4 regions of the Rhizobium sp. WYCCWR 11128 genome follow, and region 1 is predicted to be linked to each of the others. Evidence: riboswitches for the same ligand, from Rfam matches in the RefSeq annotation. Region 1 holds a riboswitch; each other region holds the start of a gene.
What was found. Region 1 has a riboswitch for cobalamin ahead of bluB (5,6-dimethylbenzimidazole synthase). Riboswitches for the same ligand answer to the same signal wherever they lie in the genome.
Positions count from the first base shown of each region.

Region 1 (7,809 bases):
GTAGACTAGCGGCTGTTCGGGTTGTCGTCGCGTCGAATTCAGTTACGCATGGACCCGCATCCGCTGAGAGCAGCGGTACGCATAAAATCGCGAGGCGTAGATTGAGGTGATCGACATGAGGCTTGTGTAGCGCCAAGACCAGGCAATGTCACGTAGAATTTGCCGCTTGAAAAACTGGCGCTCTTGCGGGCGCATATACCGCCGAAGAAGGCACGCCGCACTCGATCTCGCTCATGCGACGTCTTGGAAGTCTTTGTTTATGCATATCGCCCGAACCGTGCATGCTCCGGGCGATATGGTTTATTGCTTTCGAATGTCGTTCCGGAGATCAGAGAGCGTCGACGTTCACACCGACGGTAATGGCGCCGATCGGCGTTCCCTTGTCGTCGGAAATCGTGACACTTGCCTGCGACTGCAGCGTCTGGGTCGACTCATCTTTTTCGATCTCATCGACGAAGACGGCATCCTTGCCGGCGCCGAAGGACTTCTGGAACTTGGCCTCGTCGCCCTGCCAGTAGTCGGATGTGATGTCGCTTTGACCGACGTCCAGGCCCTTTGCATCCATGATGAAGATCTCGGTGATCTTGCCGCCGGAAGCCTCCTTCTTTCCCTGAAGGAATTTCGACAGGCCATTGTTGAGCACGCCGTCGATCATCGAGTGGTCGGAACCATCGACTTCGGCACGCCACTTCTTGTCGAGGGCGTCGACATCGGCTGCGCTGAGATTGGCGTTGGCAGCGTTCTGCGCCTTGACAGCCTCGATGATGGCGGGGTCGTTAAGCCAGGGCTTGACGTCGCTTGTCACGTAGTCGGAGATCGGGGCAAGCTTGGCATCCTGCGCCATGGATACGCCCATGGGCATGGCAAATGCGGTGCAGGCCAAAAGAAATGCGGGCACGATTTTCTTCATAAGTGTTTCCTTCCTGATTATAGGTTGCTGAGAACTAAGGTTTATCGGATGCTGACGACGTCAGAACTCCTCCCAGGCTCCGGGAGCAGCGGCAACGGCAGCATTTCCTGCATGCCGCTGCGCGAAGGCTCTCGGCTCGGGACGAGATTGGCGGGTGGGTTGAACGGCTTTGGGCGGGCTGGCCGCAGACGCGCCAACGATGAACCTGCCGGCCGAGTCCTGCAGCAGGCGTCCTTGCGACAGCAGTTCGTGGCAGGCCGCGTTGGTTTCCTCGACCATCGCCGCGTTCTGCTGTGTTGTCTGATCCATCTGGTTGATCGCGCTGTTGATTTCCTGCAGGCCTGTCGCCTGTTCGCGATAGGATTGGACGATGGAAGCGATGCTGTCGCTGATGCGGTTGATCTGCTCCTCGATCTTCAGCAGGGCATCGCCGGTCTGGTTCACCAGCCCGACGCCCGCGGCAACTTCCTGGCCGGATACGTTGATCAGGTTCTTGATTTCCTTGGCGGCATTTGCCGACCGCTGGGCGAGCTCACGCACTTCCTGCGCAACGACCGCAAAACCCTTGCCGGCCTCGCCGGCGCGCGCCGCCTCGACACCGGCGTTCAGCGCCAGCAGGTTCGTCTGGAAGGCGATTTCGTCGATGACGCCGATAATGCGGCCGATCTGGCTCGACGAGGTTTGAATCCGGTCCATCGCCCCGATCGCATCACGCACCACGGTCGCCGAGACATGGGCGCTGCGCTTTGTCTCCTCGACCAGCTGCCCGGCATTTTCGGCTCGCTGCGACGATGTTCTGACCGTTGTGGTCACCTCATCCAGTGCCGCAGCGGTCTGTTCCAATGCTGCTGCCTGTTGCTCGGTCCGCCTGGCGAGTTGATCCGCGGAGGTCGCCAGCTCGCTGGAGCCGGTTTCAACCGCCACGGAAGCGGTCTTGATCTCTGTTAGAGCGGCCGCGACCGCATTGACCATGTTGTTGAAATCCTGACGCAATTTATCGAATTCTGGACCGACGTCGGCCAGGTGTATCGAGAAGTCGCCGGCGGCGAGCCCTTCCAATGCATTTGCGAGAGCGTTCATGACCAGCCGTTGCGTGTTGCTGGCCTCTTCGGTCAACAATGCGTTGCGCGCCCGTTCGGCGTCGAGCGAAGCACTCTGCTCGGCAGCGGCCTGCTCTCTCTCGACCTTCGCAATCGCCTCGTGACGGAAAACCTCCAATGCACGCGCCAGAAAGCCGATCTCGTCGCCATTTTCCCTGTAGGTGACGGGAGAGACCAGATCGCCTTTCTGCAACGCGCTGATTCGTTCGCTGATTACCCTGATGGGCCGGCCGACTAGGCTGCGCATGGCGAGAAGGAAGGCAACGACGGCCATGGCGGTGATCGCGGACTGCGTGAGCAGCGAAATGAGAACTTTCTGCCTGACTTCGGAAGCGATTTTTTCGACGGACCAGTTCGTGACGATGTAACCGGTGGCCTTGCCCGACTTATCCAGCGGGAGCGGCGCGATGATCGTCACCACGCCGGCAGATATTCTACCGTCATCGATGGTCGTCTTTTCCGGTTTCGCGCCGAGGCTCTTCACCAGATCGGCTGGTGCCGGCAAACCACTGACGCCATCGCGCGCCCAGGTATCGACGGCGGCAGGTTCGGCGTTGAATGCGGCAAACTGCACAAGATCGAGCGAGGGGTCGTCGCGGTAGAGCGAATAAGCCTCGCGAACGGCGTTCGCCTTCCCCCATTTCACGCCGCCCGCGGCCAGAGAGGCAAACTGCTCCGCATCCTTGGACCAATTCGCCTTGGCGCCATCGATCAATGCCCGGGTTTCGTACATCCACGTATAGGTGGCGAAAGCGGAAATGCCGCAGAGGTTGACGGCAACGATAATCGCCGCCAGCTTGGCTGTCAGAGGCATCGTTTTCAAAAATTGGAACATTCCGCGGCGGCCTAGAATTGCGGCTCAGTCGGATATGTTCCCGACCGGCGTCTCAATACGGGCATCCGCGCTGACGGTCACATCACGAGCCCTCATGCCCATGTCCGGATTGCAACCCAAAACGCGCAAACGCAGTGTGTATTTGATATGTGAATAAATCATAAAGTGGAATGAGATGCTGGAACACACGCGTGTAGCTTTCGCCGGCGCCGAACCTTGCGAATCGGAGGAGGAGTGCTTCCTTCGCGCCAAGCAGATCTGTCTCGATCAGCTGTTTTCCGCCACGGCCTCTTCGGGCTCGGCGTGCCGGCGCTTGCGGCCGCGCGCCGTCAGTTCCGCGCCGGCATCATGCGGCAGGCGCAGGAAGGTGATGCAGGCCAGTGCCGAAATCGCCGAGACGCTGAAGAAGGCGATATGGAAATCAGAGACCAGCAGCCTGCCGTCGTGAAAGCTGCTCGAAATTTCGAGAATGCCGCCGGCGATCGCCACACCCATCGCCATGGAGATACGCTGGGCAACGGCATTGATCGCGGTTGCCTGGCTGCTGTCGGCGTCATCGACATCGCCGAAGGCCATGGCGTTGACGCCCGAGAAAGCCATGGAGCGGAACAGGCCGCCGATCAGCAGGCAGGCCATGATCAGGAACAGCGGCGTTTCGGCGGTGAAAAGGCCGTTGATGCCGAGGAAGATCGCCGCCAGCAAAGTGGTGATTGATATGACGGTGCGGAAGCCGAAGGCATTGAAGGTGCGCGAGGCGGCGAATTTCGAGCCCATGGAGCCGAGCGCGCTGACGAAGGTGACCGAGCCCGATTGCAGCGGCGTCAGGCCGAAGCCGAGCTGCAGCATCAATGGCATCAGGAACGGCAGGGCGCCGAGCCCCATGCGGAAATTCGAAGCGCCGAGGATCGCCGCCCGGAACATCGGGTAACGGAACATCTTCGGATCGAGAAGCGGATAGGGCACGCGGCGGGCATGCAGGAGGTAGAGGAGGCCGGCAAGAATGCCGATCGCAACCGTGACGTAACCGTAGATGACGGGCACGGCCGGCAGGCTGATGACCGACACGCCGAAAACGAAGCCGGAGAAGCCGATGCCGCAAAGGAAGAATCCGGGGAAGTCCATCGGCCGCGGACTGCGTGGCTCGACGGTCGGCAGGAAACGCGTGACGAGGATGATGCCGAGCACGCCGATCGGGACGTTGATCCAGAAGATCCAATGCCAGGTGAGATAGGTGGTGAGGAAACCGCCGATCGGCGGCCCCATGATCGGGCCAATCAAAGCGGGAATGGTAAGCCAGGCCATGGCATCGACGAGTTCGTGGCGCGGCGTTCCCCGGACCAGCAGCAGGCGGCTGACCGGCGTCATCATCGAGCCGCCGGCGCCCTGGATCAGGCGCGAGACGACGAAGGCCGTGATCGAGTTGGAAAAGGCGCAGGCGATCGAGCCGATCATGAAAACAAAGATCGCCATGCGGAAGATGTTGCGCGCACCGAACCGATCGGACATCCAGCCGCTGATCGGGATGAAGATCGCCAGCGCCACGAGATAGCTGGTGACGGCGAGCTTCAGCGCGATCGGCGAGGTGCCGATATCGGCGGCGATTGCCGGCAGGCTGGTGGCGATCACGGTCGAATCCATCTGTTCCATGAACAGGGCGACCGCAAGGATCATGGGTGTGAGGCGGGGCACGGGCAACCGAGATGCTGCGATGGACTGTCACAGTCCATACGCTTTCGGTGGTGATAAGGCCATAGAAACTGTCGGTGAAGGGGCTTGCCTAGCCGCTTCAAACCGACGCGGGTGGATGACGAAACGGGATCGTACGTCTTGTTTCCTTATGTCCTCCCAAGGGTTTGATGTAGGAACTGAGGCTGCGGCTTGCGCTCTCTTCTCCCCAGCGGGGAGAAGGTGGCCCGAAGGGTCGGATGAGGGGGCTGCACGGCTGCCCTTCATCATTGCCCTTCGCTTACGCTCAGCGCATTCGCGGCTTTGCCGCTCACCCCCTCAACCGCCTGCCGGCACCTTTTCCCCGCTGGGGAGAAGAGATTCGTGGCACCGCAGCGCTCCCTTTTGCCGGCGGAAGAGAGGGACAGGCGGCACCGCGCGGCCTCCGGCTTGACTGCGACATCGGGCCCAGCTTGCCGCCGCCGCGCTTTCCTGAAATAGATGCGTCGTCAGGTGCCCGCCGATAAGGCGGGAGAATCGGGAATCCGGTGCAAGACCGGAACGTGCCCAACGCTGTAAGGCCGACGCTTGCCGCTTCATCATGCCACTGGCCTTTTGCCGGGAAGGCTGCGGCAGACGGATGACGCCGAGTCAGAAGACCGGCCTGGCAAGATAGACCGATCCGCGCGGACAGCGGGGCGGTCGCGTTGTTGGGGATTTGACGATGCGACCCTTTGATGAGGATGCCCTTTCGGCGGCGTCCGGTTTTTCCTTGGCCGAACGCGAGGCCGTCTATCACGCGATCATGACGCGGCGCGACGTTCGCAGCCAGTTCCTGCCCGATCCCTTGCCTGATGATGTTGTGCAGCGGCTGCTGACGGCCGCTCACCACGCACCATCCGTCGGCTTCATGCAGCCGTGGAATTTCATTCTGGTGAAAAGTGCCGCTGTCCGGACGCGCATCCAGGACGCGTTTGCGAGGGCCAACGAGGAGGCGGCGCTGATGTTCGAAGGCGAGCGGCGGCAGGCCTACCGATCGCTCAAGCTCGAAGGCATCGTCGAGGCGCCGCTCGGCATATGCGTGACCTGCGATCCTACCCGCAGCGGCAGCGTGGTGCTGGGGCGCACCCACAATCCGAAGATGGATTCATACTCGACCGTCTGCGCCATCCAGAATCTCTGGCTTGCGGCACGGGCGGAAGGGGTCGGCATCGGCTGGGTCAGCATTTTTCGTGAAGGCGACCTGAAAACCATTCTCGGCATACCCGAGCATATCGAAGTGGTCGCCTGGCTCTGTGCCGGTTTCGTCGACCGGCTCTATGACGAGCCGGAACTCTCCGTCAAAGGCTGGCGGCAGCGGCTACCGCTCGAGGAACTCGTCTTTCATGATGGATGGGGACTGAACACCTAGAGCAGTGCGGTGGAGCATGGCCTCAATCGCATAGTCACGCCATTGACGGTCAAGGTGAGCAAACCGATGTCGGTATCGCCGACGCGGTGCGAGGCCGAGATATCTTTGTTCCGTTATGCCGAGTTCGGCATAACGGAATTTATCCCGAGTCCGAAACTATGCCGAGCCCATTCCCTAAAGCCCGAGATTTCCGGTAATCAAGGATTAAAAGCTCGGCATAATTTGAACGCTTTGGAAGACCGGGTATGCCCGAAGCGGAAATCTTTGTCTGCATCCGTTACTCCGAAAGGCATTCTGCAGCCCCCTTGTGTATAGACATTGGCGCACGCTGTTAGCGAACGAACAGTAGGAGATGCTATGAACAGGAACCTTAAAGAGCTATCGTTTCAACAGGTTGATGTTTTTTCCTCGGAGCGAATGGGTGGAAATCCACTTGCGGTGGTAGTGGATGCGGACGATCTTGATACACCAACGATGGCCAAGTTTGCCAACTGGACCAATCTAAGCGAGACGACCTTCCTCCTAAAGCCGACGGTCCCGGATGCTGATTATCGCGTCAGAATTTTCACGCCGCATCAGGAGCTACCCTTTGCCGGACACCCGACTTTGGGTAGCTGCCACGCATGGCTGACCTTGGGCGGAAAGCCAAAGCAGCCAGTTGTTATCCAGGAATGCGAGGCGGGTTTGATCCGGATCAGAAGAGACGGCGATATCCTCTCATTTCTGGCTCCAGATTTGATCAAGACTGGACATATCGATAACGATCTAATGAAACGAGTTATGAGCGGTCTAAGTCTGTCATCTGAGATGATAGTCGATGCGAGTTGGGTAGACAACGGTCCCGGTTGGATGGCCTTGCTCCTGAAAAGCAGAGACGATGTCCTACGTGTCCGTCCGAACTACCAGAGTATTTCCGGACTAAGGGTAGGCCTGATTGCACCATGTTTGGGGGACGTCGATGGCGTGGATTTCGAGGTCCGCGCCTTCACCGCCGCTGGTTACGAAGACCCAGTCACTGGTAGCCTAAATGCGGGTTTGGCAAAATGGCTCATTTCCGCAAATCTCGCCCCGCCTTCATACATCGCTGCGCAAGGGACGGTCTTGGGCAGGTCAGGGCGGGTACATGTCCGGCTCGAATCTGAAGATATTTGGGTTGGCGGCAATGTCGTTACCTGCATAAACGGAAAAGCTATCCTCTAAGACAGTCATCGACCTGAGGCCGATGACTGCAATTGGCGCCAGAAGCAGTCATGGGCTCGACTTGAATGAGTTACCGATTTGGGCCGGTAGCCGGTCTGGACAGACGACGAGGGCGAAGAGGGCGCGGTCACGACCGTGACCTTCGAGGACCAGGGCGGGAAGACGCTGCTGAATCTCCACGAAGCCTATCCGTCCAAGGAGGCGCTTGAGGAAGCACTACAGGGCGGGGCGGCGGCATTGCCGGAGCAACTGGAACAGCTCGACGAACTGCTTTCCAGCATAGGCGAGTAGCGCGGGTCGGGAAACTCGCCTCGGGAAACGTCTGCTCTTGGGAAATGACTCCACCGGCCTTTCCGGCCGGAGCGGGGCGCTAACCGCTCAGACGCCGAGAAGCCTCAGGGGCTTTATGAGCGGCGGCCAATTGCGGTCCTCGGCCCTAGTTCGGAACGTGGCGACCATTCTCACTTCCCTAAAAGCTACGTCAGTCTCTTTAGATCGAAGGGAAGTAGTCATGGCCGGAAAGGACTTTCCATTCGCTGGGAGCAATCAGATTGTTCCGGGCGACCGATTCCATCGGTACGTGGGAAGGGGCCCGCCGATGGCTTAACTGCTGAGCGTCGTCACAGCAACCCTGCGGGGTGCAAATCAGGAAGACAGCGATCTTCGGACCTGACCTTTCATACCGCAA
Region 1 covers NZ_JACCEZ010000001.1:858,550-866,358, forward strand. Annotated here, with positions in the region: gene HX898_RS04215 (hypothetical protein) at 329-910, opposite strand; gene HX898_RS04220 (HAMP domain-containing methyl-accepting chemotaxis protein) at 971-2,845, opposite strand; gene HX898_RS04225 (MFS transporter) at 3,113-4,516, opposite strand; cobalamin riboswitch at 5,005-5,193, shown strand; gene bluB (5,6-dimethylbenzimidazole synthase) at 5,235-5,921, shown strand; gene HX898_RS04235 (PhzF family phenazine biosynthesis protein) at 6,279-7,121, shown strand; partial or broken gene HX898_RS04240 (SRPBCC domain-containing protein) at 7,215-7,412, shown strand.

Region 2 (7,809 bases), on a different contig from region 1:
AGCCGGCTGTTCCGTTACGAGCAGCCTTCCTTCCATGCCGATGAGCAGCTTTCCGCAGCCTCGGCTGGTCTGCGCATGCACGATCCCCGCGTGGCGCAGGCGGTGCGGCTGATGGAGGAGCATATCGAGCAGCCTCTGATTCTCACGCGGCTGGCCCGCAGGGTAGGCATCAGCGCCCGGCATCTGCAGGATCTCTTCCAGCAGAGCATCGGCGCGCCGCCGCATGTGCACTATCTCGCGCTGCGCCTGAACGCGGCGCGCCGCAAGGTGATCGAGACGACAGCCTCTTTCGCCGACATCGCAGCGGCGACCGGCTTCAATTCGGCCTCCGCCTTTGCGAGAAGCTACAGGGCGAGTTTTTCCGAGAGCCCGTCCGAAACCCGGCGTCGCCTGCGCCGCCGCGTCACGCCATCGGAGATGCGGGCATAGGCTGGAACGCGTCCCGTATCATTTCGGCAAGTTCCCGAACGGCCTCGCTGGAACGGTAAGTGCTCCGGCGGAGCACGACTTTGGAGGAATCAACCGGCGGGAAACCGTCTTCAGCGGTGAGTTCCCGGCAGCCGGGCGGAATGCTGCTGCGGGAAAGCGTGGTGACGGCAAGGCCTGCGGTGACGGCATTCTTCAGCCCCGAGCCGGTATCGGCGATGAAGGCGATCCGATAGTTGCGGCCGATTTGCTCCAGCGACCGGAGCGCAAAATCGCGTGACCAGGTGGAGTTGCGATAGGTCGCAATCGGCAGGGGATCGATGTCGTGCAGCCGGTGGACCATCGATGTGACCCAGACTGTGGGATCAATGCAGATGACCTCGCCTTTCGTCTCATCGCTCCAGTCGAAAACGACGGCCAGATCGAGCTCATCCCGCTCGAGGGCGGCGAGGTTGCGGACTGTGTAGTCGCAGGACACGGTGACCTCGACGGCCGGGTGGCGTACAGCGAAAGCCGCAAGGGCTGCCGGCAGCACCGTCTGGCTGTATTCCTCGGGAATTCCGATGCGCACCGGTCCGTCCAGCGGCTTGCTGCGGATCGTCGCGGCGGCCTCGCTCAACAGATCGATGATCCGGCGGGCATAGGGTACGAGTTGCAGGCCCGGGCGCGTGAGCAGCACGCCGCGGGCGCCCCGATCGAACAGGGTTTCGCCGATCGTCTCTTCGAGCCGCTTGATCTGGCTGCTGACGGCCGACTGCGTCCGCCCGATGCGTTGGGCAGCCGCCGAGAAGTTGGACGTCTCGGCAACGACCAGGAAGGTTCTCAGCAGGTCACTCTCAATCGGCTCGTGCATGAAAATAGCCATAGAAAAAATCGATGGTAGCCATCTCTACTATTCGTTTGTCTGATGTCAATTCCTGGGGCAGAAAAGAGCGGCGTTCGACTTCCTTCTTTGAGAATATCTGCGTGACCATTGAAAATCCGGCCAGACGCCTCGCAGGCAGCGAGCACGAGAAGGGTGTGCTTCTCATCGTTGCCGCGACACTTGCCTGGAGCGCGAGCGGCGTCTATTCGCGACTCCTGACGACCGATGTGTGGACGGCGATTGCCTGGCGATCGTTGTTCGGAGGCCTGTTCCTGCTGATCCCCTGCCTTTTCCTCGAAGGGGGCATCTCGCGGCAACAGTGGCGTTCCGTCTTCCATCCGTCAGGTCTTGCCATGATCGCATGCCAGACCTTCAGTCAGGTATGCTTCATCGGGGCGCTCTACATGACCACCGTCGCCAATGTGACGATGATCTATGCGACCGCGCCTTTCATCGCAGCGTTGCTCGGCTGGCTCATCCTCAGGGAGAGGGTCTCCAGGCGGACGCTGATTGCCGGCGGCATCTCGCTCCTCGGCGTCGCGGTCATCGTCGCCTCGTCGATCGGCGGCGGGACTGGTGTGGGCGATCTGCTGGCGCTCGGCATGACCGCGTCCTTTGCACTCGTCATCATCATTCCGCGCATCAATCCCGGCGTGCCGAGCCTGCCGCCGACCGTCGTCAGCGCCTTCCTGACGCTTGCCATCTTTGCCCCGTTCAGTTCGCCCGGCTCGCTCGATCTGCACAACTGGGTCGTTCTTGCCGCATTCGGCGCGACCAATTTCTCCCTGGCGCTGGTGCTCTTCCTTGCCGGGGCAAAGCGCATGCCGCCGGCTGAAGCGGCGCTGATCGGCACGATGGAAATCGTGCTCACGCCCTTCTGGGTCTGGCTGCTGTTTTCCGAGCAGCCCCCCATCGCCACCTTTTTCGGCGGCGCGATCATCCTCGGCGCCGTGTTCTGGCACACGGCCATCGACGTCAGCCGCAGCCGGCGACCGCATCGCGCCTAAAGCCTTTGGGCGGCGATCAAATCTTCCGGGACGATCCGGAAAACCGCCGTATTCGCGGGATCAATTATTTCCGCTGCGCAGCGCTATTGCGACTTTGCCGACTGTCGTCTTTGGGTTGCGCCCATGTCGTTTTCTTGATCGCTGTTTTCCGTCAGGCATGGTTTCTTGGTGGTGTTCAAGGCGCTATCTCGCAAACTGGCGAAATGGACCATTGGGACGCCGGCCTGACGCCGGCGCTGCCCCGCAGCGGTAGAAGAACTGAAATCCTCAAGGAAATCGCCGGATAGGCATCCGGAAAGATATCGAGACGGATCGAAAGGAGATTCTGGAGCCGGAAACCAGCTCTTGCACAGCAAATCGACGGATTGCGGACAGACGGTCACGAGCGAAACCACAGGCGAAAACCGTGGCGTTCATCCTCTTCTCCATCCAATCTGTCTGTTTTGAAAATCCGAATATCGCCCGATGCGGCGGTATCCTCGTGTTGTGGACACCGGGCTGCAGAGGAGGCAGGCCGGAGGGAAGGTTGCCATCGACTGCATCGGTTGCAGCGAGGCATTCAAACAAGTGGGAGGAATCCATGAGCAAAAATAGAGGCGTCGTCTATCTCCGTCCTGGCAAGGTCGAAGTGCGCGACATCGACGATCCGAAGCTGGAAGCGCCCGACGGCCGCCGCATCGAACACGGCGTCATCCTGAAGGTGATATCGACCAATATCTGCGGCTCCGATCAGCACATGGTCCGCGGCCGCACGACGGCGATGCCGGGCCTGGTCCTCGGTCATGAAATCACCGGCGAGATCATCGAGAAAGGCATCGACGTCGAGATGCTCGACATCGGCGATATCGTCTCGGTGCCGTTCAATGTCGCCTGCGGCCGTTGCCGCTGCTGCAAGTCCCAGGATACCGGCGTCTGCCTGACAGTAAACCCGGCCCGCGCCGGCGGCGCTTACGGCTATGTCGACATGGGCGGCTGGATCGGCGGACAGGCGCGTTACGTCACCATTCCCTATGCCGATTTCAACCTGCTGAAAATCCCGGATCGGGACAAGGCGATGGCGAAGATCCGCGATCTCACCATGCTCTCCGACATTCTGCCCACCGGCTTCCATGGCGCGGTGCGTGCGGGCGTTGGGGTCGGCTCGACCGTCTATGTCGCCGGCGCCGGCCCGGTCGGCCTTGCGGCTGCGGCTTCGGCTCGCATTCTCGGCGCTGCTGTCGTGATGATCGGCGATTTCAACAAGGACCGTCTGGCGCATGCGGCAAAGGTCGGTTTCGAACCGATCGACCTGTCGAAGAGCGACCGTCTTGGCGACATGATCGCGCAGGTCGTCGGCACCAACGAGGTGGACAGCGCCATTGATGCGGTCGGCTTCGAGGCACGCGGCCACTCGGGCGGGGAACAGCCGGCGATCGTGCTCAATCAGATGATGGAGATTACCCGAGCCGCGGGTTCGATCGGCATTCCCGGCCTCTATGTCACCGAGGATCCGGGCGCCGTCGACAACGCCGCCAAACACGGCAATCTTTCGCTCCGCTTCGGCCTCGGATGGGCCAAGGCACAGTCCTTCCACACCGGCCAGACTCCGGTGATCAAATACAATCGTCAACTCATGCAGGCGATCCTCCACGACCGACTGCCAATTGCCGATATCGTCAACGCCAAAGTCATCCCGCTCGACGATGCCGCCAATGGATATGAAAGCTTCGACCAGGGAGCGGCGACGAAATATGTCCTCGATCCGCACGGAGACGTGGCGAAAGCCGCATAGCGATGCGACCTAGAGCAATTCCAGCAAAAGTGCGCAGCAGTTTTGCGTCCGGGATTGCGTAAGACAGGACTTGATAGGGATGGCCGGGCGAAAACCCGGCCATCCCGTATTCTCGAAAATTGACCGGCGAACTACTGGATGCTGAACGGGAAATATTTTGCGTTGATCATATCGTAGGTTCCGTCCGCCTTGATGCTCTTCAGCGCTTCGTTCAGGCGCGTCAGACGCTCCTTGTCATCCAGGCGCAGCGCGATACCGGCACCCTCACCGAAATATGTGACGTCGACCAGATCCGGCCCTTTGAACTCGCAGCAGCTTCCTGCCTTGGTGTTGGCAATCCAGTCGTAGATGGCGAGTTTATCCTCGAGGATAATGTCGACGCTCCCATCTGCCAGGCCCTTGTACAATTCCGGCGAAGACCGAAAAACCGTCCTTTTCATTTCTGGATAGAGATGGTTGGCATAGGATTCCTGCGCCGTCGACGATGTCACCCCAAGAATTTTGTCGCTGAGGGCGGCGGGGCTGACATCGCTGATTGACGAATCCTTCCGGGCGATGAACACCGACGGGCTGTTGTAGTATTTTTCAGTGAAGGCAACCTTTTGACGCCGCTCGAGGCTCATCGACATGGATGAGATGATCGCGTCGTATTTGTCGGCAACGAGATCGGGGATGATGTCGTCCCACTTCTCGATGATAAATTGGCATTCGAACTTGCCAACCTCGCAGAGAGCATTGGCAATATCGATGTCGAAGCCCTGAAGCTTGTTATTTGCATCGAGATAGTTGAAGGGCGGAAACGCACCTTCGACGGCAATTCTCATCGGCGTGCGATCTTGCGCAGCCACCTCGAGCGGCGAGGCCGCCAAAAAGATACCGATCCCGCCCGCCATCAGCGCTCCGCGCACTATAGTCTGAATGGATATGCGCAACATCGTCGGGAGCTCCTTAGGGCATAGTCGATCTCGCGCCATAGTGGCTCACAGCTTTTAATTCTACGTGAACGCTTCTTTGTTAGCGTCGACGAATGCGCCCGCGTCGTGGTGTTCAGGGGTCTACGCTTGCACATCGTTCTTCCTTCCAGCTCCAACACGTTTCAGCAATCCTGGATCGCTTCGGGAAGAATTCTGTTTCTTATTGCCGTTAGCGGGCTTGGAGCGATCGGACTTGTCGTGCTTTCGGCGCTCTGGGCAGGAACCGAGAGCGACGCTGCAGCCCTTGATCGACAGCGCCAGCTTGTGAATGCCCGCCTGCGCGAACAGGTCGATCAAGTCGCGCATGTTATCGGCCAGTTCGGCAATGGTTACCTCGCACGTGTCTATCCTGCCGCCCTGCCGACCGAAGGCTCCTCCAGCCTCGATGCCGTTTTGACGGCGGCAGCCGGGAGTGCGATCAGCCAGACGGCGATGTCTGCGTTCGGCTACGATCAGGCCTTTGTCGTCGACGAAAAGGCTCAACTGCTCATGCTGGCGGACGCCCAAACGGAGAAGCGGTACCGCTGGATGAAGCCTCTCTTTTTGCCTCTCCTTAAGGATGCCCGCTTTGGCGTCAGGCGAAGCACGGCTTTGAACGAACGAACGCCATCCTCAATGGAAGCCCGCCTTGCCAACGCCGCGCGTTCCAACCGTGCTCTGGCCAATCTGATGCGGTTGGAGGGCCGGCCGACCATCGTGGGCGTCGTCGCCATTAACGAGACTGGCGGGGGACAGCAGCAGCCGATGCGGCAATTCTTGATCGTCGTGCGCTTTATCGATGGTGCGGCGCTGGACGAATTGAGCCGGGAGCAGGGCCTCAACGGCGCGCGCTTCGCGCGCACGGCCGATGCAGACGAAAACGAGGTTGCGTTCCAGATCGACGCCACGGCAAACGGCGAACCGATCGGCTTCATCGTATGGCGGCCCGATCTTCCAGGTTCGAGGGTGATCGGCCGATTGATGCCGGCGCTTTCGATTGCCGCCTTGGTGATCGCGATCCTGTTCTCGGTCTTGCTGGTGCGCCTGCGAAGCAGTCTCGGCGAGCTGAAGAGAAGCGAGCTGCATGCAAGGCAGCTTGCCTTGCATGATGTGCTGACCGATCTTCCCAACCGCGCTTTGTTCGCGATGAGGTTCGACGAGTGCCTTGCCGAGACGCAGAATTCGACAGAACGCTCGGCAGTCGCGCTTCTCGACCTCGACCGCTTCAAAGCGGTGAACGACACGTTCGGCCATGCCGCCGGCGATGAACTCATCAGGATGGCTGCGGAGCGGATCCGCTCCCAGCTTCGTCCGGGCGACACGCTTGCCCGGCTCGGAGGGGACGAATTCGCCCTGCTTCTCCGGGACATCAAAGATCATGACCATGTTTTGCCGGCAATATGCGAAGCGATCGTTGCCGAACTCGGCAAACCCTTCCCGCTTTTGAGGGGCGAGGCGGTCGCGCGCGTCGGCGGCTCGATCGGCGTGACAGTCGTGCCGGATGCCGGGCGGAATGCCGATGACATCATGCGCTACGCCGACGTCGCGCTGTACGAGGCAAAGATGGGGGGCAGGGGCCAGTGGCGTCTCTATTCACCGTCCATGGATGGCGGCAGAAATGCGCGCGACATTCTCAAGAACGAATTGCGGGAAGTTCTGGCCAAAGACACGGCCTCATCCGCCGACGGTCCGCAATCCGATCCGATTGTGAACAGGCCGGACTTCGGATCGCTCGAGGTCTATTACCAAACGGTGCATCGCGCTGAGGCAGGATACGCGGCGTCGGGCGCGGAGGCCTTGGTGCGCTGGCGTCACAGCCAGCGCGGGCTCTTGACGCCTGCCAGCTTCATCCCTGTCGCCGAGGAGGGCGGCCTCATCGACGCTCTCGGTTTCTGGGTCTTGCGCGAAGCCTGCAGAGCCGCCTGCAAATGGCCGGAAGACACATTCGTTGCGGTCAATGTGTCTCCCGCCCAGTTGAGAAGACCAAATTTCGCCGAGGAAGTCTTCGCCGTGCTTGAGGAGAGCGGCCTGCAGCCGTCCCGGCTTGAGCTCGAGCTCACCGAGTCCTCGCTCATCGAAGACAACTCGGACGTTTATACGGTGCTGAAGTCGCTGCGCAGCCGGGGTGTTCAGGTTTCGCTGGATGATTTCGGAACCGGCTTTTCATGCCTCAGCCATCTGGTGCGCTTCGATATCGACCGCATCAAGATCGATCGTTCGTTCGTCTCACAGCTCGGCACCAAAGCCAACGGGGCGGCAATCATCGGTGCCATCGTCGCGCTCAGCCGCAACCTCGGTATCTCGACGACGGCTGAAGGGGTCGAAACCGAATATCAACGCGACTTTCTGGCCGCCCTCGGCTGCACCGACCTCCAAGGCTACTTCTTCTCCAAACCCGTTCCTCTTGGCGACCTTGACAGTTTCCGGAAAGTTGAGAGTGCCACTGGGTTACTCACGACCGCCCGAGGCGCCGTCGCGTGAGAGGCTTCGGATCTTCCGTAGGTTAGAGGAACTTTCGCCCCGCGTCGCGGTTGACGCCCGAAGACCGGATGGAGGATCTGATGGGCGAGGTTGGGGAGTGGCGGCACCTTTGCGTCGACATGCAGCGGATGTTTGCCGAAGACACGCCGTGGCACGTTCCCTGGATGGCACGGATCTCTCCCCAGATCGAAGAGCTGGCCGGGCGGCATCCGTCCCGAACGATCTTTACCCGCTTCCTGCCACCCGAGCGTGCGGATGACATGCCGGGGAAATGGCGGGATTATTACCGGAAATGGTGGATGATGA
Region 2 covers NZ_JACCEZ010000008.1:17,939-25,747, forward strand. Annotated here, with positions in the region: gene HX898_RS22765 (GlxA family transcriptional regulator) at 1-429, shown strand, start outside; gene HX898_RS22770 (LysR substrate-binding domain-containing protein) at 404-1,279, opposite strand; gene HX898_RS22775 (DMT family transporter) at 1,393-2,298, shown strand; cobalamin riboswitch at 2,460-2,660, shown strand; gene fdhA (formaldehyde dehydrogenase, glutathione-independent) at 2,879-4,069, shown strand; gene HX898_RS22785 (transporter substrate-binding domain-containing protein) at 4,201-5,004, opposite strand; gene HX898_RS22790 (EAL domain-containing protein) at 5,110-7,503, shown strand; gene HX898_RS22795 (cysteine hydrolase) at 7,584-7,809, shown strand, end outside.
Region 2: linked by a shared signal. The riboswitch ahead of fdhA (formaldehyde dehydrogenase, glutathione-independent) and the one ahead of bluB (5,6-dimethylbenzimidazole synthase) in region 1 are both predicted to bind cobalamin.

Region 3 (7,809 bases), on a different contig from region 1:
AGCGTCGAGAAGATCGAGGAATAGGAGCGCGCATGCACCGCCTCCATGAAGGAGATGTTGGAAAGCACCGCCTCCTCATGCGGCGTCGCCGCATCTTCCATCAGCCGGATGGAACCCACGCCATTCTGGATCGTGTCGAGCAGCGTCAATCCGGTAAAGACGCGGATGGTGAGCTGCTGCTCGACCGGCGTCAGCGTCGCCCAGGAAGGAATGTCGTTCGAAAGCGGCACTTTCTCCGGCAGCCAGAAATTGCCGGTGAGCCGGTTCCAGACTTCGAGATCCTTGTCGTCCTCGATGCGGTTCCAGTTGATGGCGCGCACGCGGGACGCGGGTTTGATTTGCATGTTCATCGGGTGGTCCTTTTCCGGCGTCAACGTCTGCATGGCGAAGGGAACTGCGGAACCCCTCCCGCTTCTTGCAGCGTCAGCGGCAATCAAATCATAAGGTGCAGGATACGCAGCCCTGCACCTCAGTGCCGGACAGCGCCATCTGGCGAAGGCGGATGTAGTAGATCGTCTTGATGCCCTTCTTCCAGGCATGGATCTGCGCCTTGTTGATGTCGCGCGTCGTTGCCGTGTCGCGGAAGAACAAGGTCAGCGACAGGCCTTGGTCGACATGCTGGGTCGCCGCCGCATAGGTGTCGATGATCTTCTCCGGCCCGATCTCGTAGGCATCCTGATAATAATCGAGATTGTCGTTGGTCATGAACGGCGCCGGATAATAGACGCGGCCGATCTTGCCTTCCTTGCGGATCTCGATCTTCGAGACGATCGGATGGATCGAGGAAGTCGAGTGGTTGATATAGGAGATCGATCCCGTCGGCGGCACCGCCTGCAGGTTCTGGTTATAGAGGCCGGAGGCCATCACCGCCCTCTTCAACGCCGCCCAGTCTTCCTGTGTCGGAATGTGGATGCCTGACGTCTCGAACAGAGCCTTCACCGTCTCCGTCGCCGGCTCCCAGAGCTGCTCGGTATATTTGTCGAAATATTCGCCGGAGGCATATTTCGAATTCTCGAAGCCCTTGAAGCTCGTGCCGCGTTCGACCGCCAATAGGTTCGAGGCGCGGATTGCGTGATAGGTCACCGTATAAAAATAGATATTGGTGAAATCGACGCCTTCCTCGGAGCCGTAGAAGATGCGTTCGCGGGCGAGGTAACCGTGCAGGTTCATCTGGCCGAGGCCGATTGCATGGCTCTCGTCATTGCCCTTCTCGATCGAGGGAACCGAGGAAATGTGACTCATGTCGGAAACGGCCGTCAGCGCCCGGATCGAGGTCTCGATCGTCCTGCCGAAATCGGCCGAATCCATTGCCGCCGCGATATTCAGCGAGCCGAGATTGCAGGAAATATCCTTGCCGAGATGTTTGTAGGAAAGGTCGTCATTATATTCGCTCGCCTCGCTCACCTGCAGGATTTCCGAGCATAGATTGCTCATCGAAATACGCCCGGCGATCGGGTTCGCCCGGTTCACCGTGTCCTCGAACATGATGTAGGGGTAGCCGCTCTCGAACTGGATTTCGGCAAGCACCTGGAAGAATTCGCGCGCCTTGATCTTCTTCTTGGAGATGCGGGCATCATCCGCCATCTCGCGGTACTTTTCGGTCACCGAAATCTCGGTGAAGGGCACGCCATAGACGCGCTCCACGTCATAGGGCGAGAACAGATACATATCCTCGTTGTTCTTGGCGAGCTCGAAGGTGATATCGGGAACGACGACGCCGAGCGACAGCGTCTTGATGCGGATCTTCTCGTCGGCATTTTCGCGCTTGGTGTCGAGGAAGCGCATGACATCGGGGTGATGGGCGTTGAGATAGACGGCCCCTGCTCCCTGCCGCGCGCCGAGCTGGTTGGCATAGGAGAAACTGTCTTCGAGCAACTTCATGACAGGGATGATGCCCGAGGACTGGTTCTCGATATGCTTGATCGGCGCGCCCGCCTCGCGGATATTCGTCAGCGACAGCGCCACGCCGCCGCCGCGCTTCGACAATTGCAGCGCCGAATTGATCGACCGGCCGATCGATTCCATATTGTCCTCGACGCGGAGCAGGAAGCAGGAAACCAGTTCGCCGCGCTGCTTCTTGCCGGCATTGAGGAAGGTCGGCGTCGCCGGCTGGAAGCGGCCGGAAATGATCTCCTCGACCATGTCGCGGGCAAGGGCCTCGTCGCCGCGTGCCAAGGCCAGAGCCACCATGCAGATGCGGTCTTCGTAGCGCTCGAGATAGCGCTTTCCGTCGAAAGTCTTCAGCGTATAGCTGGTGTAGTATTTGAAGGCGCCGAGGAAGGTCGGGAAACGGAATTTCTTGGCATAGGCCTGGTCGAACAGATCCCGCACGAAATTGAAGGAATACTGGTCGAGAACCTCCTGCTCGTAATAGCCCTCGGTCACGAGGTAATCGAGCTTTTCCCTCAGATTGTGGAAGAACACCGTGTTCTGGTTCACATGCTGCAGGAAATATTGCTTGGCAGCCATTCGATCCTTGTCGAGCTGGATCCGCCCCTCATCGTCATAGAGGTTCAGCATCGCGTTCAGCGCATGATAGTCGAGCGTTTCCGCCGCTTTCAAAGGGCGTTCGCCGGCGGGATGAGCAAAAGTGTTATGCGGTTTTGCGCCCGCATCCCGCGTCAGAGGTGTTCCCGTGTCCAAAACCGTTCCATTCCGTGTTTGACGTTGGCGACGTCGTCTTCCGTGCCCAGCAGCTCGAACCTGTAGAGGTACGGCACCCGGCATTTCTGCGAGACCACGTCGCCGGCGAGCCCGTATGTCTCGCCGAAATTGCTGTTGCCCGCGGCGATCACGCCGCGGAGGTGTCCTCGGTTTTCCGCATCGTTGAGGAAACGGATCACCTGCTTGGGAACGGCGCCCTTGCCGCCGTCGCCGCTATAGGTCGGCACGATCAGCACGAAGGGTTCGCGGATATGGAACGCGTCTGCGCCGCCTGGCGGAATGCGCGCCGCGCGCAGTCCGAGCTTGGCGACGAACCGATGGGTATTCTCGGATCGGCTGGAATAATAGACGATCAGACCCATCGCCTTTCCTCAGGAAAGTGCGCTGATCATGTCGGGACGGAAGCCGGCCCAATGCTGCTCGCCGGCGATGACGACAGGCGCCTGCATGTAGCCGAGGCTGCGGACGCGATCGAGCGCTTCGGCATCCTGCGAGATATCGACGATGTCATAATCAACACCCAACCGGTCGAGGGCGCGGTAGGTGGCAGTGCACTGAACGCAGGCAGGCTTGCTGTAGACGGTAATGGTCATGATATTCCTCGTGACGACGCGATTGGGCGCAGGACATCGATCGGAAATCTGTCGATATCCGTCGAAAAATTCTCTGATGATTTGAGCTATGCGGCTGTTTAGCCGCTGGGCGTACTCCGCCCTCTACCTCGAGCGGGTGGCGGCCTGAACTGAGATACTGACATGACTTCACCCCGAAGTGGCTCATGCGGAGGTTCGGCCTGCGAAACGCGATGCGGATATCACCCGAGCCATGCAACGCGACCTTCCGGACACCCCGCCCGTGGACGTTTCGTTCGAGGCAGGTCTCCTGGCTCACGGGTCAAAGCTCCTGCCCAGCCTTCCCGGAGCATCATGCTCCAGTGACCTGAAATCGGACAGTTGCTCGCCGCTTACAGTTGCGGGGGCAGCTCCGGCATTGCCGCGCCATAATGGCGAAGCGCACCGAATTCCCGTCTTAGCCATCGATCCTTACGAATCGATGGAACCTCGAACACTAGATATAGTACGCCAATCCAAATTCGCGTCAACGGATGGTTTGTGCATTGCGTTACGACAGGTTTGAAATCGCTATGTTCCTGTGAAAAACATGGCTAACCAAAGCTTAAAGAAAGCAGGCTGTGGAGAAAGTCCCGAGGAGGAAAGCCTATTTATGGCCGGTCAAGCGATTTTCGATTCGAGATCGGGCCCGCATCGTTGACGGGAGATCCCGCCGGCGACGAGCGCCGGAGGGATGAAGTCAGGAATGTTTATATCTTTATCCGAAGCAGCCGCAGCGCGTTGATCGTCACCAGCACGGTGGCGCCGGTATCGGCGAGGATCGCCGGCCAGAGCCCGGTGATGCCGGCGATCGTCGTCACCAGGAACACCGCCTTCAGCCCGAGCGCGATGGTGATATTCTGCAGGATGTTGCGCATTGTGCGTTTGGAAAGTTCGATCATTCGCGCCACATCGCCGACGCGTCCGTGCAGCACGGCGGCATCCGCCGTCTCCAACGCCACATCGGTGCCGCCGCCCATGGCGATGCCGATATCGGCCGCGGCCAGCGCCGGAGCATCGTTGATGCCGTCACCGACCTTGGCGACGATGAAACCCTGGCGCTTCAATTCGACGACGACCCGCTGCTTGTCCTCCGGCATCATCTCGCCGCGCCAGTCGATGCCGAGCATGCCGGCAACGGCTGCTGCCGTCCGCTTGTTGTCGCCCGTCAACATCATCGCCTTGACGCCTGCTGATTTGAGGGCAGCGAGCCCGGCCTCGGCATCCTCACGCGGCTCGTCGCGCATGGCGATCAGGCCGGCCGCGATACCATTGACGAGCAGCACCGACACGCTTTTGCCCTCGTCGTTCAGCGCCGTGATGCGTGCATCCTGTTCCGCGCCGAGCGTCCCCCGCTCGCGGGCGGCAGGCGGCGACAGCAGATCCAGCGTCTCACCGCCGACTTTGCCGCTGACACCCTTGCCCGGCAGCGCTTCCAGCTCGAAGGCCGGCGGCACGGGAACGCCGTCCGCCTTGGCACGGTTGAGGATCGCCAGCGCCAGCGGATGGCTGGAACCCTGCTCCAGCACCGCCGCGCGTGACAGCACCTGCGCCTCGCTCAGGCCAAAGGAAATGATGTCGGTCACCTGAGGCTTGCCTTCTGTCAGCGTGCCGGTCTTGTCGAAGGCGACCATCGTCACCTTGCCGAGCGTTTCCAGCACCGCGCCACCCTTCATCAGCAGTCCGCGCCGCGCACCGGATGAAAGCGAGGCGGCGATCGCCGCCGGCGTCGAGATGACGAGCGCGCAGGGGCAGCCGATCAAAAGGATCGCAAGGCCCTTATAGACCCATTCGCCCCACGGCCCTGCCAACAGCAGCGGCGGAACGACCGCGACCAGCGCTGCGACCACGACGACGCCGGGCGTGTAATAGCGCGAGAACCGATCGATGAAGCGTTCGGTCGGCGCCTTCGATTCCTGAGCTTCCTCCACCAGCTTGACGACGCGGGCGATGGTATTGTCGGCGGCAGCCGCCGTGACGCGAACCCTGAGCACCGCATCGCCATTGACCGTGCCGGCAAAAACGACGGCATCGATGCCCTTGCGTACCGGCGTGCTCTCGCCCGTCACCGGCGCCTCATCGATCGCGCTCTCGCCTGAAATGATAATGCCGTCCGCCGAGATCCGATCGCCAGGACGAACCATGATGATGGCACCGACCGAAAGGCTTTCCGCCGCCACCTCCCGTGTCTGGCCATTGTCTTCGAGCAGCGCGTTCTTCGGCACCAGACCCGTCAGCGACTGGATGCTTTCCCGCGCCTTGCCCGCTGCCACCCCTTCCAGCAGCTCGCCGACGAGGAACAGAAACACGACAGTTGCCGCCTCTTCGCCGGCATTGATGATGACGGCGCCGACGGCGGCGATCGTCATCAGCATCTCGATCGAAAACGGTGTGCCTGAGAAGGCGGCCATGATGGCGCGCCGAGCGATCGGCACCAGCCCGATCAGCATGGCGACGATGAAGGCATAGGATGCAATCGCCGGCACGAGATGGCCGACGGCATAGGCGGCAACGAGTGCCGCCCCCGAAAGGATGGTCAGCCGGCCCTTCCTGCTTTGCCACCATGGACCGGCCATTGGCGCATGGTCGTGCCCGTGCAACCCCTCGATTTCCTGCTCGCCGTGATCGTGAGAATGGTCATGGTCATGGCTATGGCCTGCATGATCGTGCCCTTCATGGTCGTGGTCATGGCCCGCGTGATCGCCGTGATCATGTCCGTGGTCCTGACGATTCTGTGGGCTCGCATGCGCAGGCGCAGCACTTCCAGCAAGCGGCGCAACGGAATAGCCGAGCCCGGTCACCTTCTTCTCGATCGCCTTCAGATCGCTGCTGCCATCGTGCCGGACGGTCATCGTGCCCGCCATCACCGAAACGGAAACATCGGCGACACCCGCCACGCGTCTGACCGCCGTATCGATCTTGGTTGCGCAGGCGGCGCAATCCATGCCGCCAACCCGGTATCGTGTCTCGCTCTCAGCCATGATCCGCTTCCTTGTCAAATAGAAGCATCCCTCCTACATCCTCTAGCGACTAGAGGTGCAAGAGGAAAATCATGAAAAAGATCACGATCGGTGAAGCCGCCCGCCAAAGCGGCGTCAAGGTGCCGACGGTGCGTTATTATGAGAGCATCGGCCTGCTCGCAGCGCCGAGCCGCAGCGAGAGCAACCAGCGCTCGTTCGAACCCGCCGATATCAGCCGCCTCGCCTTCATCCGCCACGCCCGCGAACTCGGATTCGAGATCGGCGCGATCCGCACGCTGCTCACCCTGCAGGACGATCCGCACCAGTCCTGCGCCTCGGCCGACGCCATCGCCAAGGCCCGCCTCATCGAGGTCGAGCAGCGCATCCGCAGCCTGATGGCGCTGAAGGCCGAGCTGGAAACCATGGTGGAAGGCTGCGGCCACGGCCGCGTCGACCAATGCCGCGTCATCGAGGTGCTCGCCGACCACGGCCAGTGCACGCATCCGCACCACTAGAGCATTTCCGTTTTTCTTCGAATCACGAAAATGCTCTATCTCTTTGTTTTCCCGCAATTCCGGACGGAAAACCGCTTCACACTTTTCCTGGAATTGCTCTAATCCCTGCCCTTGCAGGCAATCCGAGCCCGCGCCAAAACTGCATGCAGACAGAATCGGGCGAGACATCAATGAACCAGAAGCAGATTGCAATCATCGGCGGCGGCCCGGCGGGTCTCGCGGCTGCCGAACTGCTTTCCCGTTCCGGTCATGCGGTGACCGTCTATGACGCCATGCCGACCTTTGCCCGCAAGTTCCTGCTGGCCGGCAAATCCGGTCTCAACATCACCCATTCCGAGGATTACGCCCGCTTCATCACGCGCTTCGGCGCGGCTTTCGCCCGCCTGCAAACCGCTCTTGATGCCTTTACCCCTGATGACATCAGGGATTGGGCAGCAGGGCTCGGCACCGACACCTTCGTCGGCTCGTCCGGCCGGGTTTTCCCGAAGGTGATGAAGGCCTCGCCTTTGCTGCGCGCCTGGCTCAGGCGGCTGGAGGCGCAGGGCGTCACGCTGCGCACCCGCCACCGCTGGGCCGGTTTTGCCGAAAACGGCTATGCTTTCGAAACGCCCGAAGGGCGCAGCATCGTCCATTGCAACGCAGCCTTGCTCGCGCTCGGCGGCGCAAGCTGGCCGCGCCTCGGCTCCGATGCTGCCTGGGTGCCTTGGCTGGTCGGCAGGGGTGTGGAAATTGCCACTTTTCAACCCGCCAATTGCGGCTTCGTGGTCGGCTGGCGCGGGAACTTCAGCGAGCGTTTCGCCGGCGAGCCGGTAAAATCAGTCACCGCCACGTCCGAGGCCGGCACTTTTCCCGGCGAATTCGTCATCACCGACAGCGGCATCGAAGGCAGCCTCGTCTATACCCATACGGCCGCGTTGCGCGACCGGCTGCTGAACCATGGCAGCGCCGTCCTGACGCTCGACCTCACACCCGGCCGCACCATCGAGAGGCTGAGCCGCGACCTTGCGCGGCAGGATGCCAAGTCGAGCTTTTCAAACCGCCTGCGCAAGGGCGCCGGCC
Region 3 covers NZ_JACCEZ010000020.1:5,469-13,277, forward strand. Annotated here, with positions in the region: gene nrdF (class 1b ribonucleoside-diphosphate reductase subunit beta) at 1-350, opposite strand, end outside; gene nrdE (class 1b ribonucleoside-diphosphate reductase subunit alpha) at 439-2,643, opposite strand; gene nrdI (class Ib ribonucleoside-diphosphate reductase assembly flavoprotein NrdI) at 2,622-3,026, opposite strand; gene nrdH (glutaredoxin-like protein NrdH) at 3,036-3,257, opposite strand; cobalamin riboswitch at 3,519-3,743, opposite strand; gene HX898_RS32445 (heavy metal translocating P-type ATPase) at 3,986-6,256, opposite strand; gene HX898_RS32450 (helix-turn-helix domain-containing protein) at 6,328-6,750, shown strand; gene HX898_RS32455 (TIGR03862 family flavoprotein) at 6,921-7,809, shown strand, end outside.
Region 3: linked by a shared signal. The riboswitch ahead of nrdH (glutaredoxin-like protein NrdH) and the one ahead of bluB (5,6-dimethylbenzimidazole synthase) in region 1 are both predicted to bind cobalamin.

Region 4 (7,809 bases), 400 kb from region 1:
TTAGGCATGCGCCCCGGGCCGCGAGCCGCCATTTGGAGTATTGCCCGTCGCGGGGAATGTTGCCCATCACTTGGAATATTGTTTGAGATAGGCGATGAGATTGGTGATTTCCTGGTCGTCCTTCACCCCGACGAAGGCCATCTTCGTACCCTTCACCTTCCCCTTCGGATTGTGCAGATAGTCGCGCAGCACCGTCTCGTCCCAGACGAGACCGCCCTCGCCGGCCGCCTTCATCCCGGCCGAATAGGCGTAATTGGGATGCGTTCCGGCCTTCCGGCCGAACAGCCCGTTCAACGACGGGCCGACCTTGTTCGTATCGGAATCGGCGACATGACAGGTCACGCATTTCTTAAAAACGGCAGCACCCGCCGTCGCATCGCCCTCCTGCGCCCCGGCGTCAGCAGGGGAAAGAGCAATCACGGATGTGGCGATCAGCAGAACAACACGGTAATCCATGGCAAACCTCATCCTCCTCAAGGTTGCCAGCCACTTGCACCCTCCGCAATCTCTCGCGTGGGAGTAGTGGTTGTTATGGCATAAAGCTTAGTCCTTCGCGGCAACAAGTCAATCGGCCCCACAATTGGGGCCACTTGAACGCCATCTGATGTCCGGGGGACTCGAGACGCGGATAAGCTCGTTGAGATCGAAAATCCGGCCAGCTATCCTTCAATCCACGGCGTAATGGATATGATGCAGGCCCCGCGCCACCTCAACTGCCGCCATTTGACCTACGTGCCGATCGAAAGCGCCTCCTTTACCGCCAGCTCGGCCATGGCGAGAGCGGCTTCGCGGGTCCTGGCGGCAGCGATGAAGCGGCCGTTATGGCAGAAGCTTGCGCCCTCTATGCCGCAAACCGCCTCCAATGCGCCATTGGTGAGCCCGGCCCAGGCCGCCGGCAGGTCGGCCCTGAGCTCGAACCCGTCCTCGGCGCGGCGGATGCCGGTCACGCACCAATCCTTTTCGCGCGGGTGGACGACGAACAGCAGGTGATCGGCGCCCGCCTTGACGATAGCGGGACGGAAGGGCATGCCCCTCGGCAATTCCAGAACACGCCCCTGCCCCGCAGCCTCGATTGCCCGATGCACGATCGCCTCGGCCCGCAATTTTGCGGCACTCTGAGCGATCCTGGCCTCGACGAAACTGCGGGCAATGGCAAGGGCCGTGTGGAAGGCGCGATCGTCGGCCTCAGGGTCTGCTTCGTCGAAAACCGGTTTCAGGGTTTCCAGCAGCGCCGGCAGCGTCAGCGCGGCCAGCGGCCCGGATGGGCTGAGCGCGCCATTGTCGGTCAGATCGACCGGCAGCACGAAGCTGGCGTCGAAAGAGCCATGCATCGCCTCGACATGCGCTTCGGGAAGGCCGAAGGCTGCGAGATAATCACGGCCGTAATGCTTCCAGATCAGGCCGAACGAGCTGTAGGGCTGGCCATCGTCGCGCAACGGCGCGCCGCGCTGGTGGTGATCGAATATCCCGGCAGCGGGATCATAGGCTCCGCCGACATCGTAGATGATCCGGTCTTCGCCCGGCGTGATCCACTCCGCCGCGCGGCTGCGAACGATACGAGCCTGCGGGAAAAGCCGGGTCAGGATGACGCTCGACAGCAATTCGTCGGCATGAAAGCCACCGGAATGGGTGACGAGGAAATCGGGGATCATGGGAGCTATGCGCCTTGTCGTTCGCGGACGATCCGCTTGCAGGTCGGCTGGAGATAACCGTTGCCGGCTGCTATCTCAACCCATACCTTAAATTGCAGTCGATTTAAGGATAAAATTATGCAGCAATCCAATGTGTTACAGCGTCCCCTGACGGGGCATCAGGAGTAAGAGGCAGTCCGTGGAGATCCCTCAGCGCTTTCACGTTGTCGAGACGGCCGGATGGCTTGTGAACCACCGCATGAACTCCGCCCTTCCCGGTTACCTCATGATCAGTTCCAAGACCGACACCAACGATCTGTCGGATCTGCCTGAAGACGCTTTGGCCGAATTCGGCCCATTGCTCGCAAGGGCTCAGAGTACGCTGAAACGGCAATTGAATGCTCAGCGCGTCTATATCGGCCGGTATGGACACACGCCCGGTTATCCGATCCACTTCCATGTGATCCCGATATATGAATGGGTGGAGGCGTTGTTCTGGAAGGACGCTCGATATCGCCTGCTTGAGAATTTTGCAGAGGGACCGGGGGAAACCGCAACGGATGGCGCAGAACTGACACTGTTTGTCTGGCGAGAGTTCTGTGAACGCGCAGAGCCGCCGCCGATCAGAGGGCCTTCGATCTCAGAGGCTATTAAGTTGCTGCGGGAAGCAATGCGGTTTCCGCCGCTTTAGATCTTTGTACTCATGCATGTCGCCGGAAAATGCCCAGCGGTTTTGGCAGGACGGCATGCATGAAGAGACAGCGCCGGCCTTGTGACCGCTGGCGATCCTGTGGCCGAAAGCGAGGTCGAAGGTCTCCGACCGTCTCGACCAACAATCCCGGATCCCCTCCTTGAGATCGAAATTCCCGGCCATCCGTCAATCCATGACGTATTGGATATGATGCCGGCCATGCACGGCCGATTTCTGGACATGGGCGCGAACGCCGAAGACCCGGCCGATCATATCCTCGGTCAGCACCTCCTCCGGCGCGCCGGAGGCGACGATCTCGCCTTTCTGAAGCACCGCCAGCCTGTCGCAGAACATCGCCGCCAGATTGAGGTCGTGCAGCGCGACGATGCAGGTGATGCCGAGCTTCGAAATCAGCGAGAGAATGTCGAGCTGATGCTGGATATCGAGATGGTTGGTCGGCTCGTCGAGCAGCAGTTCGCTCGGCGCCTGCGCCAGCGATCTGGCAATATGGACGCGCTGGCGCTCGCCGCCCGACAGCGTCTGCCAGAGCTGGCCCGCCCTCTCCTGCATACCCACCCGCGACAGGGCCTCGTCGACGGCGGCGTCGTCTCCGGGACCCCAGGACGACAACAGCCCGCGATGCGGCGTGCGGCCGAGCCGCACCACGTCGCGCACGGTCAATTGCGTATCGGTCGTCGACTGCTGCTCGACGAAGGCGACGCGACGCGCAAGGGCTGCGTGCGGCAGCGAGGAAATGTCGTCGTCACCCAGCCGGATGATGCCGCTGCGAACCCTGCGCAGCCGGCAGATCAATCTGAGAAGGCTCGACTTGCCGGAACCGTTCGGCCCGAGCAGACCGAGCACCTTGCCCTTTTCCACCGTCAGGCTGACGCCGTTGACGATGACGATATTACCGGCGGCAAAGCTCACCTCGTCGATGCTGATGCTCATGCCTTCCCCCGCACACGATAGAGGATGACGGCGAAGGCCGGTGCGCCGAAGAGCGCGGTGACGACCCCGATCGGCAGGATCTGCTGCGGGATGATGATGCGCGAAATAATATCGGCGCCGACCATGTAGATCGCGCCGCCGAGCGCCGTTGCCGGCAGCAGCCGCCTATGCGCCGGCCCGACGAGGAAGCGGGCGGCATGGGGGATGACGAGGCCGACGAAGCCGATCGAACCCACCATGCTGACGACGCTTGCCGTCATCGCCGCCGTCATGGCGAACAGCACGATCTGGACGCGGCGTACGGCAATGCCGAGCGAGGCGGCGGCATCCGTGCCGAAGGCGAAGGCGTCGAGCGCCCGCACATGGGCCATGCAGATGACGAAGCCGGCAAGCGCGATTGGCACCGACAGATAGACATCGGGCCAGCGCACGCCGCTGAGCGAACCCAGCAGCCAGAACAGGATGCCGCGCGCCTGCTCGGCATTCGCCGATGTCGTCACGATGTAGGAGGTTAGTGCATTGAAGAGCTGCGAACCGGCGACGCCGCACAGGATGATGCGCTCACCGGTTCCCCCCGCACCCGTCGCCAGGATGCCGACCAGCAAAAAGGCAATGACCGCACCGATGAAGGCGCCGCTCGACAGGCCGAGAACACCGTAGCCGAAACCGAGGATCATCACGCAGACGGCCCCCGTCGAGGCACCGGCGGAGATGCCGAGCACGTAGGGTTCGGCCAGCGGATTGCGCAGCAGCGCCTGCAGGATCGCGCCCGAAAGCGAGAGCGACGCGCCGGCGCTGGCCGCGACGAGCGCGCGGCTCAGACGATAATCCCAGACGATGCCCTGGTGGATGCGGCTGAGCTCGAAATCCGTTCCGAACAGACGGTTCGAAATCGCCTCCGCCGTCGTCGCAAGCGGGATCGCGATCTCGCCGATCGAAACGGCAAGACTGACCATCAGCCCGAGCAGGAGAAGTGCCGCCGTGGTGAGCGCGGCAAGCGCCCACCATCCCTGTTGCCTGACCGACACTGCCTTCACTGCGCCAGGCCGAAGGACTTGATGCCGTTCGCCAATGTCTCGATACCGTCGATCGTGCGGATCGTCGGGTTCATCGACTGCGCGTCCATCATCACGAAGTGCTTGTTTTTGACCGCGTCCAGCTCCTTGGTCACAGGATCGTTCTCGAGGAAATCGACCTTGACCTTGGGATCGTCAGCGGCGTAACGGCGGCGGTCCATGGTCGCGAGCACGATGACGGCAGGGTTAGCCTGGGCGATGGTTTCCCAACCGACCAGCGGCCATTCCTCTTCCGTGGTGACGACGTTCTTCGCACCGATCGTCTTCAGAATATAGGCGGGCGCGCTGTTCTTGCCGGCGATGAAGGCGTCGCCATTGACCTCCTTGCTGGAGAACCAGAAGACGACGGGCAGGTTCTTGCCCGACGCGCCTGATATCGAGGCGACGGCATCCGACTCGCGCTTCTTCAGCTTGGAAATCAGCGCATCGCCGCGCTCCTTGACGTCGAAGATCTCCGAGAGCTCGGCGATTTCCCGGTAGATCAGGTCCATCGTGAACAGCTCCTTGCGCACGCCGTCGCCGCCATCAGTGTTGACCTTGGCGACGCAATCGGCCGGCGCGAGATAGGTATTGATCCCGAGATCCTTGAATTGCTCCCGCTTGCCGACCGAGCCCTGCGCGCCGACATGCCATTCGAACTCGGCCGTCACCAGGTCGGGCTCCTGCCCGACGACGGATTCGAAGCTCGGGTCGTTGTCGGCAAGCCGCTTTATCTTGCTGTTGGCCTCGGCATATTGCGGCAGGACGGGACCGACCCAGACGGCCGTTCCGGCGATCTTGTCGGCAAGGCCGAGCGAGAAGAGCACTTCGGTCATGCCCTGACCGATCGAAACGACTTTGGATGGCGCCTTTTCGAAGGTCACCTGCTGGCCGCAATTGGTGATGGTCAAGGGATATCGGGTCGCGGCAAGGCTTGGTGCCGCAAAGCCGGCGAGCCCGAAGGCAAATGTCATGGTGGCGAGAATCTGGCGCATGGAAAACCTCGATGAAGGGAAAATCACGGCCGTTCCGCGCATATGCGCGGACCGAAAGCACGCTTAGGCGTGCACTAGCCGCAGGAGGCCCAATCGAGACGGATGCATGCCGGAATTCGGCGAAGGTTCAGCAGGTCAATCATATCTGTTCCTTGTCCGGGCATCCCCGCCCGGTTGATTGGATCGTGATTGACGGCAGGTCTCCTGGCTTGCGGATATCCGTCGTTTCATCCTCCTTCCCGCGATATCTCGCAGTGGCAGGGCCATGAGCCCTTCAGAGATGGCCAGTCGCTGGCCACTCCTGAGATGATCGACAATCCGCTTACAGTTGCGGGGGCAGCCACGGTCTCGGTCCCTACTGGGTCATCCTCACCGTGTTCCCTATTAATCCCCTTGGAGTCATCTTCAGGGAACCGTCGCACCCAGTTACGTCGCCGGCCCGCCCGGCGTCAATAACTATTCCCGCGTGTCATGCCGCCTCACCGACAAATGCGCTTCATGCCGTCTCACCGCGCAAACCGCCGGTTGCCAGAAGACGTTTGACAGCAATGCTGCCATTATGGCATTAATACTGCCATGAATAAAGTGACACCGCCTCGACCCACGGCCCGCGAAGAGTTGGCGACCATCACGCAGGACCGCATCATGGAAGGTCTTGCCGCCCTGTTGCGCGCCGGTAGCGACGAGGTCACCTTCGATCTCGTCGCCCGCCAGTCCGGCGTGCCGCAGCGCACGCTTTATCGCTATTTCGCCAACAAGGAGACACTGCTCGCCGCGTTCTGGCACTGGGTGAATGCGCTGATCGCCGTGCCGGCGCTGCCGGCTTCGCCTGAGCAAGTAGTGGCGCATATTCCCGAGCTCTTTTCTGCCTTCGACCGCGACGAGCCGCTGGTGAGAGCGATGCTGCACAATCCTCATGGTCGCGCGGTGAGGCTCGCCCATGCCGAGGCGCGGCGCGAGAAGTTTTCGATCGCGCTGCGCGATGTCACCGGGACGATTCCCGCAGAAGATGCCCGGCATCTGCTCGCCGCTGTGACAGCGCTCTGCTCTGCTTCGGGATGGGAGAGCATGAAAGATAACTGGAGCCTGTCGGGCGCTGAAGCCGCGAAGGCCGCGCAATGGGCCGTGCAGGCCCTGATCGACGATGCACGCCGGCGTTCCCGCGGGACCGAGGCCCGCCAGCCGGCAACAATGGAAGGAGACGCGCGATGATTCATCACATGTCGTTCGGCGTGCGCGATCCCGGTCGCGTCGCCCGGGTGCTGGCGGAGCTCATGGAGGCGACCGCGCTGCGGGCGCCGACCCCGCCCTTTCCCCATGACGCCTGGCTCGTCGTATCGGGCGATACGCAAGGCTCCTTCCTCGAAATCCTGCCCGCAACCGCGGTCTTCGATCCGGACGCACCGCTCGGCATCCGCCAGCGCCCGGCGACCTTCGAGCCGGTCACCGCCCACGTGCTGGTCAGCGCCGCGGTAGACGCCGCGTCGATCGAGACTGCCGCCGCCCGCGAAGGCTGGTGCGCCGAGCAGGTGGAAACCGGCCTCTTCCGGATCGTCAAGCTCTGGGTCGAGGACAACGTCCTGGTCGAATTCCTGGCAAAGGGTGAAGCCGATCGTTACATCGAAGCCTTCGGCCCCGCGGGCCTTCCCTCCCTCGACGGCAAATTGCGGGACCTCGAGGCAAAGCTTGGCGATGCCCTCGCGCAGAAGCTGCCGCCTGGCGTGCTGGAAAAAGCGCTGGGACATCCGCAGGCGTAGTCGTTGCCGGACCTGCGTCACGACGGATTGCGGAAGGCAGGCCCCGACATAGTTTTGGCGCCACCGATTTCAACGAGGTTTGATGTAGCAATGAGCAATCCGGATAGCACCGATCTCGCCGCCGCCAGGATAGACGCGATTCGCCAAGCAGCCGAGCAAGGCGATGCGCAAGCACAATTTGAATTGGGCCACATCACCGCACGAGGTGAAGGTGTCACCCGCGATAAAACAGAAGGCGCGGGATGGCTTCAGAAAGCCGCCGAACAAGGTCATGCCGACGCGCAATTCCTCCTGGCGGGCCTCTATCTCATGGGGGACGGAGTTGCACAGAGCGCGCCCGAAGGCTGCGAGTGGCTTGAGAAAGCCGCCAATCAAGGCCACGCCGACGCGCAATATTTGCTGGGCTTGATGAGAGAAGACGGCGACGGTTGCGATATCGATGCAGCAGACGCTGTCAGATGGTACAGCCAAGCCGCAGATCAGGATCATGCTGGTGCACAGTACAGGCTAGCCCAGTTGAAAGAGCACGGCGTGGGCTGCGAGATCGATCTGACAGAAGCATTCAAATGGTACCGTCGTGCTGCACTTCAGGATTACCCGGATGCAAGGGAAGATCTACTCGGATTATGCCGTGCACATCCAGACCTGCCGCTACCGGTGTCAGAATTGCTCGATGGCAAAGGTCGCTCCTGATACCCAGCTCTTTTTCCCGGGCGGCGCAGCGTCCAG
Region 4 covers NZ_JACCEZ010000001.1:461,947-469,755, reverse strand. Annotated here, with positions in the region: gene HX898_RS02350 (cytochrome c family protein) at 67-456, opposite strand; gene HX898_RS02345 (MYG1 family protein) at 729-1,652, opposite strand; gene HX898_RS02340 (HIT family protein) at 1,831-2,322, shown strand; gene HX898_RS02335 (ABC transporter ATP-binding protein) at 2,509-3,273, opposite strand; gene HX898_RS02330 (iron ABC transporter permease) at 3,270-4,310, opposite strand; gene HX898_RS02325 (ABC transporter substrate-binding protein) at 4,307-5,323, opposite strand; cobalamin riboswitch at 5,500-5,756, opposite strand; gene HX898_RS02320 (TetR/AcrR family transcriptional regulator) at 5,969-6,535, shown strand; gene HX898_RS02315 (hypothetical protein) at 6,532-7,080, shown strand; gene HX898_RS02310 (tetratricopeptide repeat protein) at 7,171-7,773, shown strand.
Region 4: linked by a shared signal. The riboswitch ahead of HX898_RS02325 (ABC transporter substrate-binding protein) and the one ahead of bluB (5,6-dimethylbenzimidazole synthase) in region 1 are both predicted to bind cobalamin.